Piscinibacter sp. HJYY11: one gene and its partner. The protein of the gene in region 1 interacts with the protein of each later gene in a pairwise test. Links are inferred from orthologs where the notes say so. Each region holds a gene or a part of one and is shown on either strand. Other genes may lie near its edges.

What was found.
Region 2: the proteins of cysE (region 1) and cysK interact in binary tests that used the Escherichia coli proteins (3 or more experiments, as listed by UniProt). The link is inferred for Piscinibacter sp. HJYY11 from one-to-one orthologs.

The regions. Positions count from the first base shown.
Region 1 is NZ_JAERQZ010000001.1:3,812,881-3,816,628, forward strand. What follows is about bases 639-3,408. They hold cysE (serine O-acetyltransferase), read right to left. Parts: upstream 2,538-3,408; coding sequence 1,740-2,537; downstream 639-1,739. Other genes in these bases: JI745_RS17750 (MltA domain-containing protein), read right to left, coding at 639-1,426; JI745_RS17755 (hypothetical protein), read left to right, coding at 1,587-1,724; apaG (Co2+/Mg2+ efflux protein ApaG), read right to left, coding at 2,541-2,915; rpe (ribulose-phosphate 3-epimerase), read left to right, coding at 2,951-3,408. Also shown: more of JI745_RS17750, read right to left, coding at 431-638; more of rpe, read left to right, coding at 3,409-3,640.
Region 2 is NZ_JAERQZ010000001.1:3,595,147-3,598,898, reverse strand. The notes cover bases 269-3,042. They hold cysK (cysteine synthase A), read right to left. Parts: upstream 2,229-3,042; coding sequence 1,308-2,228; downstream 269-1,307. Other genes in these bases: hemE (uroporphyrinogen decarboxylase), read left to right, coding at 2,285-3,042; creB (two-component system response regulator CreB), read right to left, coding at 610-1,311; creC (two-component system sensor histidine kinase CreC), read right to left, coding at 269-613. In the rest of the region: more of creC, read right to left, coding at 1-268; more of hemE, read left to right, coding at 3,043-3,367; JI745_RS16700 (primosomal protein N'), read left to right, coding at 3,745-3,752.

The DNA.
Region 1 (3,748 bases):
GATGGTCATGGACGAGTACACCACCCAACTGGTCAAGGAAAGCTGGGACCTGGTCGAGCCCATCGCACCGAGGGCGGCCGAACTCTTCTACGCCAACCTGTTCCAGCTCGACCCGTCGCTCAAGCCGCTCTTCACGAGCGGCGACATGGTGGTGCAGGGCGAGAAGCTGATGAAGATGATCGGCGTGGCGGTGGGCCTGCTCGGGCAGCCGCAGCTGCTGCTGCCGGCCTTGCAGACGCTGGGCCGGCGCCATGCCGACTACGGCGTGCGCGACGAGCACTACGACACCGTGGGCACGGCGCTCCTGTCGACGCTGCAGCAGGGCATCGGCGTGGCGTTCACGCCCGAGGTGCGCGAGGCCTGGATCGACGTGTACGGCGTGATGGCGCACACGATGAAAGAGGCGGCGCGCGTCCCGCTTGAAACGCGCTTATTTCGGTTGCAGCACCCACATGCGCAGCGGCTGCTTCATGCGGCCTGCCTGCTGCTCGGCCGTGTCGCCCCAGCCCCAGAAGTAGTCGGCCCGCACGGCGCCCACGATCGCGCTGCCGGTGTCCTGCGCCATGACGAGGCGGCGCAGCGGCGTGCTGCCCAGCGGCTCGGTGGTGTCGAGCCAGACGGGGGTGCCGTAGGGCACGCTGTCGGCGTCGACGGCGATCGAGCGGCCAGGGGTCAGCGGCAGGTTCTGCGCGCCCTTGGGGCCGAGCGCCGGGTCCGGCAGGGCTTCTTCACGGAAGAAGACATAGCGCGGATTGCTCCACAGCATCTCGTCCACCCGCTTCGGGTTGGCACGTGCCCAGGCCTTGATCGCCGGCCACGAGGCTTCGCCGCTGCGCAGGGCGCCCTGGTCGATCAGCCACTTGCCGACGGAACGATACGGGTGGTCGTTGTGGCCGGCGTAGGCCATGCGCACCAGCTTGCGTTGGCCGTTGGCTTCGGTCAGCTGCAGCCGACCTGAGCCCTGGATCTGCAGCACGAGTGCATCGAGCGGGTCGGCAACGTAGGCGATGGCGGTGCCCTGCAGGGCTTTCTGCGCCGCCGGCAGGGTGGCGATCTGCTGGCGCGTCCAGTAGGGTTTGCGGCTGGCGAGGTCGGCCGGTGCGCCGTGCAGCGGAATGCGGAACGCGCCCCCTGCGGTGCGACGCGCCTCGACCAGCGGCTCGAAGTAGCCGGTGATCATCCCGTCGGCAGCGCCATCGGTCGACTCGACGCGCCAGGGCTGCATGCGCTGGCGAATCCAGGCTCGCGCCGAAGCGTCGGACGTGGGCATGACGCCTCGCGCATCGACGCAGATGCGGGCCCATTCGAGCGGCGGCTTGTCGCAGCCGCGTTGCAGCGCCGGCCACCACTCCAGCTGCGCATCGCCCTCCCAGCCGGGCAGCTCCGACCAGTCGGCCTTGACCCAGCGCGAGCGGGCCCGCTGCATCACCACGGGCGGGGTGGAGGGTGCGGGCTTGTCAACGGTGGGAGGTGGGGGCTCCGATGCCGGAGGCGGGGTCGGCCGGCTCGTGCAGGCGACGAGCACTCCTAGAATCGCCGCCGCCGCAAAAGGCCGCAGGGACCGGAAACCGAACGGGATCGTCATCATGGGTTTGTTGTTGCTCGAAGCGCTGGCGGCGCTGGTGGTTCTGGTGTTGATCGTGTGGTGGACCATGTTCTCGGGCCGCAAGGGCGGCGAGCGCCCGTCCGACCGGGGTGACGGCGGCGACGACGCTGAGAGCTAGCCGCGCCGCGAGGGTTCAACCACCCTCGTCGAGATCGATGTGCTGGTCCATGTCGAGCGCGGGCTGATCGACGCGCGGCGTGCCCACCACGCGCGCCGGCACGCCGACCACCGTCTTGTGCGGCGGCACGTCGTCGAGCACCACACTGCCGGCGCCGACCTTGGCGCCGTCGCCAATGCGGATGTTGCCCAGCACCTTGGCACCGGCGCTCAGCAGCACGCCGCGGCCGATCTTGGGGTGGCGGTCGCCCGTCTCCTTGCCGGTGCCGCCGAGCGTCACGCCTTGAAGGATGGAGACGTTGTCGCCGACGACCGCGGTCTCGCCGATCACGACGCCGGTGCCGTGGTCGATGAAGACGCCGCCGCCGACCGCGGCTGCGGGGTGGATGTCGACCGCGAACACTTCGGAGGCGCGCCCCTGCAGGCACTGCGCGAGCGCCTTGCGTTGGCGCCCCCAGTACCAGTGCGCGATGCGGTGCGCCTGCAGCGCATGGAAGCCCTTGTGGTTGAGGAAGGGGTTGACGCTCGAGCCGGCCGCGGGGTCGCGGGCAGCGATGGCCGCCAGGTCGGCGCGCGTCAGTTGCCCGATCTGTGGCTCGGCCCGCAGCGCCTCCTGCGCGACGCTGCGCAGCGTGTCCGCCGGGAGCTCGGCCGAGGCCAGCTTGCGGGCCAGCAGCTCCGCCAGCGCGGCGTCGAGCGAGGGATGGTCGAGGATGAAAGTGCGCAGCACGGCCGCGAGCACCGGCTCGGCGGTGGCGAGCTGCGATGCATCGTCGCGCAGCGCGTGCCAGAGGGTGTCGGCCGGCGCGCCCATGTCTCAGTGCAGGGCGGACGGGACGGACAGCGAGAACTCGGGCACCACTGCGTCAAAGGGCCGCGCGTCCTCGGTCATGCAGAAGAAGGTGCCGCGCATGCTGCCCTGCGGCGTGTGGATGCGCGTCCAGCTGGTGTACTCGAAGCGCTCGCCGGGCTTCAAAAGCGGCTGCTGGCCGACGACCGCTAGGCCGCGCACTTCCTCGACGTGGCCGCGCGCATCGGTGATCACCCAGTGGCGTGCCACGAGCTGCGCGGTGATGTCGCCGGTGTTGACGATCTGGATGGTGTACGCATAGGCATGCACGCCTTGCTCGGGGTCTGCCTGTTCGGGCAGGGGGCGCACGCTGACGCTGCAGGTGAATTCGGGCTTGGCCATCGTTCGATTCTAGGGAGGCTCCTAGAATCCTTCGCATGAGCACGCCCTCCTACCGCATCGCCCCCAGCATCCTCTCCGCCGACTTCGCCCGCCTGGGTGAGGAAGTGCGCAACGTCATCGCAGCGGGTGCGGATTGGATCCACTTCGATGTGATGGACAACCACTACGTGCCCAACCTGACCTTCGGGCCGATGATCTGCGAGGCACTGCGCAAGCACTCCGCGCGTGCCGATGGAACCCCGGTGCCGATCGACGTGCACCTGATGGTGCAGCCGGTCGACGCGCTCGCGCAGGCTGTCTGCAAGGCTGGCGCCGATCTCGTGAGCTTTCACCCCGACGCCAGCACGCACGTGGACCGCACGTTGCAGCTGATCAAGGCCGAAGGCAAGCAGGCGGGGCTGGTCTTCAACCCGGCCCAGCCGCTCGACGTGCTGGAGTGGGTGATCGACAAGGTCGACCTCATCCTCATCATGAGCGTGAACCCCGGCTTCGGCGGGCAGAGCTTCATCCCGAGTGCGCTCAAGAAGATCGAGCAGGCGCGCAAGCTCATCGAGAAGAGCGGCCGCGACATCCGGCTGGAAGTCGATGGCGGCATCAAGGTCGACAACATCCGCCAGGTGGCCGATGCGGGTGCCGACACCTTCGTTGCGGGCAGCGCGATCTTCGGCAAGACAGACTACAAAGGCGTGATCGACGCGATGCGCACGCAGCTCTCCGCGGCATGACGGGCCGCCGCGCCGGGCCGCCGCAAGCAAGGCCCGATCCCCTCGGGGAATCGCACGGCGTACTCGCCGTGCGAGGGGAGTGGTGTAGACCAATAGAGTGTCCAGCCG
Region 2 (3,752 bases), 220 kb from region 1 along the record:
ACACCGAGAGGATCACCACCAGCAGCAGCACCGCCACCACCGAGGTCGTGCCGACGAGCAAGGTCTTGCGACGCGCCGCCTGCACGAACTGGCCGAAGCTCTGCACCGGCTTGCCCACGCTGACCGCGCCGATGATCGCGCCGCCCACGCGGATGGGCGCGGCCACGTACATCACCGAGCTGCTCGGGTCGCCCTCCACGTCGGGCGTGGTGCGAGCACCGTATTCACCTTGCAGCGCCCGGCGGATGTCGCGCCACAGCGAGTGGTCGGCGCCGAGCGAGCGGTTGGTCGAATCGAACACCACCGTGCCGCCGCGGTCGACCACCGTCATGCGCAGCTCGACGCGGGTCTTCTCGAAACCGTAGATGTCGGCCTTGAAGCGGCGCGCGTAGAGCGCCTGGAACACCGGGCCGAGCGCGTCGACCTGCAGCGTGCCGTCGCGCGAAGCGCCTTCGAGCAGCGTGGCCATCAGCTGCGAGGTCTCGACCAGGTTTTCCTCGGCCGACTCGCGGTAGCGTGGGTCGATGTCCTCCAGCTGGCGGTACATCAGGAGGCCCACGCCGATCACGTAGGCCAGGAGGATGCCGAGGAAGATGCGTGTCCGCTTGCTCACGCAGGCAAGGTCGGCGGGAGGTCTTCGCCCAGCGCGTAACCCGAGCCGCGGTGCGTGCGGATCGGCTCCAGCGTCGGCGCCACGGTCTTCATCTTCGCGCGCAGCGTCTTCACGTGGGCGTCGACGGTCCGGTCGAGGCTTTCGGTGTCGTCACCCCACACGCGGGCGAGCAGCGTGTCGCGGCTGAACACATGGCCGGGGCGCGAGGCCAGCGTCTGCAGCAGGCCGAACTCGTAGCGCGAGAGTTCGAGCAGCTTGCCGTAGAAGCGGATCTGGCGTTTGCCTTCGTCGATGGTCAGCGGCAACGCAGGCTCGGCCGGAGCCGCGGCCGCCTTCGCACTGCGCCGCAGGATGGAGCGCACCCGCGCCACCAGTTCGCGCGGCGAAAACGGCTTGGCCACGTAGTCGTCGGCGCCGAGTTCGAGGCCGACCACGCGGTCGATCTCGTCGCTGCGGGCGGTGAGAAACACCACCGGCACGTCGGCCACTTCACGCAGGCGCTTGAACACCTCGAAGCCGCTGGTGTCGGGCAGGCCGACATCGAGGATCACCAGAGAGGGCCGCTGCACCTTGAACTGCGACAGCGCTTCTTCACCGGTCGCCGCCCAGGCCGGCTCGAACCCGTCGGTCCGCAACGCGTACTGCAGCGTGTCGGCGATGCCGGGCTCGTCCTCGACGATGAGGACGCGCGGTTTCATTCGTTGGGCAAGAAGCCTTCGATGGACAGGTAGCGCTCGCCCGTGTCGTAGTTGAAGCCCAGCACCGTGGCGCCCTTGGCGATGTCCGGCAGCTTCTGTGCAATGGCGGCCAGCGCGGCGCCCGACGAGATGCCGACCAGCAGCCCCTCTTCACGCGCGGCACGGCGGGCGTATTCCTTCGCCGCTTCGGCTTCGACCTGGATCACGCCATCGAGCAGGTCGGTGTGCAGGTTCTTCGGGATGAACCCGGCCCCGATGCCCTGGATCGGGTGCGGGCTCGGCTTGCCGCCGCTGATGACCGGCGACGCGCTGGGCTCCACCGCGAACACCTTGAGCGTCGGCCACAGGCTCTTCAGCACTTTGGCGCAGCCGGTGATGTGGCCGCCGGTGCCCACGCCGGTGATCAGCACGTCGACCCCGCCGGGGAAGTCGGCCGCAATCTCCTGCGCGGTGGTGCGCACGTGCACGTCGATGTTGGCCGGGTTGTCGAACTGCTGCGGCATCCAGGCGCCGGGGGTGGAGGCCACGATCTCGGTCGCCTTGGCGATCGAGCCGTTCATGCCCTTCTCGCGTGGCGTCAGCACGAAGCTCGCGCCGTAGGCCAGCATCAGGCGGCGGCGCTCGACGCTCATGCTCTCGGGCATCACGAGGATCAGCTTGTAGCCCTTGACGGCCGCGACCATCGCCAGGCCCACGCCGGTGTTGCCCGAGGTCGGCTCGACGATGGTGCCGCCGGGCTTCAAGGTGCCATTCGCCTCGGCCGCCTCGATCATCGACAGCGCGATGCGATCCTTGATCGAGCCGCCCGGGTTGGAACGCTCGCTCTTCACGTACACGCTGTGCGAGTTGCCGAACAGGCGGTTGATGCGGATGTGCGGCGTGTTGCCGATGGTCTGCAGGACGTTCTGGGCGAGCATGGCGGTCTCCGTGGGAAAGGTGCGGCCGATTATGGGACGGCAGGGATAATCCGTTGATGTTCGCGCCCCTACAAAACGACAGCTTCCTGCGCGCCTGCCTGCGCCAGCCCACCGACCACACGCCCGTCTGGCTGATGCGCCAGGCCGGCCGCTACCTGCCCGAGTACCGCGCCACGCGCGCCAAGGCGGGCAGCTTCATGGGCCTGGCCACCAACACCGACTTCGCCACCGAGGTGACGCTGCAGCCGCTGGAGCGCTACAAGCTCGACGCCGCCATCCTCTTCAGCGACATCCTCACCATCCCGGATGCCATGGGCCTGGGCCTGAGCTTCGCAATGGGCGAGGGCCCGAAGTTCGCCCACCCGGTGCGCGACGAGGCCGCAGTCGCGAAGCTCGCCGTGCCCGACCTCGACAAGCTGCGCTACGTCTTCGACGCCGTCACCTCCATCCGCAAGGCGCTCAACGGCCGCGTGCCGCTGATCGGCTTCTCGGGCAGCCCCTGGACGCTCGCCTGCTACATGGTCGAAGGCGCCGGCTCCGACGACTACCGCTTGGTCAAGACCATGCTCTACAGCCGGCCCGACCTGCTGCACAAGATGCTCACGGTCAACGCCGATGCGGTCGCCGCCTACCTCAACGCCCAGATCGAGGCCGGCGCGCAAGCGGTGATGGTGTTCGACAGCTGGGGCGGCGTGCTGGCCGACGGCGCCTTCCAGTCCTTCAGCCTCGACTACACCCGCCGCGCGCTCGCGCAGGTGAAGCGCGAGCACGAAGGCAAACGCATCCCGCACATCGTGTTCACCAAGGGTGGCGGGTTGTGGCTTGAAGAAATCGCCGCGCTGGGCTGCGACGTGGTCGGGCTCGACTGGACGGTGAGCCTCGCCGCCGCCCGCCAGCGCATCGGCCAGTTCAGCGCGCTGCAGGGCAACCTCGACCCGTCGGTGCTCTTCGCCTCGCCCGAGCAGGTGCGCGCAGAAGTGATCAAGACGCTCGACAGCTTCGGGGCCTGGAATGCCGACGGCCGACCAGCCGGCCACATCTTCAACCTCGGCCATGGCATCAGCCAGCACACGCCGCCGGAGAGCGTGGCGGCACTGGTCGACGCCGTGCATGAGCATTCGCCCAGCCTTCACCAGTGACTTCCGGTCTGGTTGCACTTGGTTGCAAGTTTCTGGAACGGCCTGCAGTGCTTTCCCGGTGAGCGAGCACTCAGGCCTTGACTTATCCCCAAAACCGCGAATCTGACGCGTGTAGGACAAGGCTGACGCATTGCACCATCAGTATTTCTGATTAGGTAGCTAAGTCCTTGATTTCATTGAGTGCCGGATCTGCTTCGAAAGTGAGCAACGCAGCGCGAAGGCCCGAAAATCAAGGATCTAGCGTCACTTTTTGCAGGTTCCCCACAAAGTTATCCACAAGAGTCGTGGAAACATTCAAAAGCGCTGAAAAATCAGCGACTTAAGACTCATTCCTAATACGGTGCCCCGGCCCGTTCGAGCCCTTTCCGACCTTGCCGATGGATGA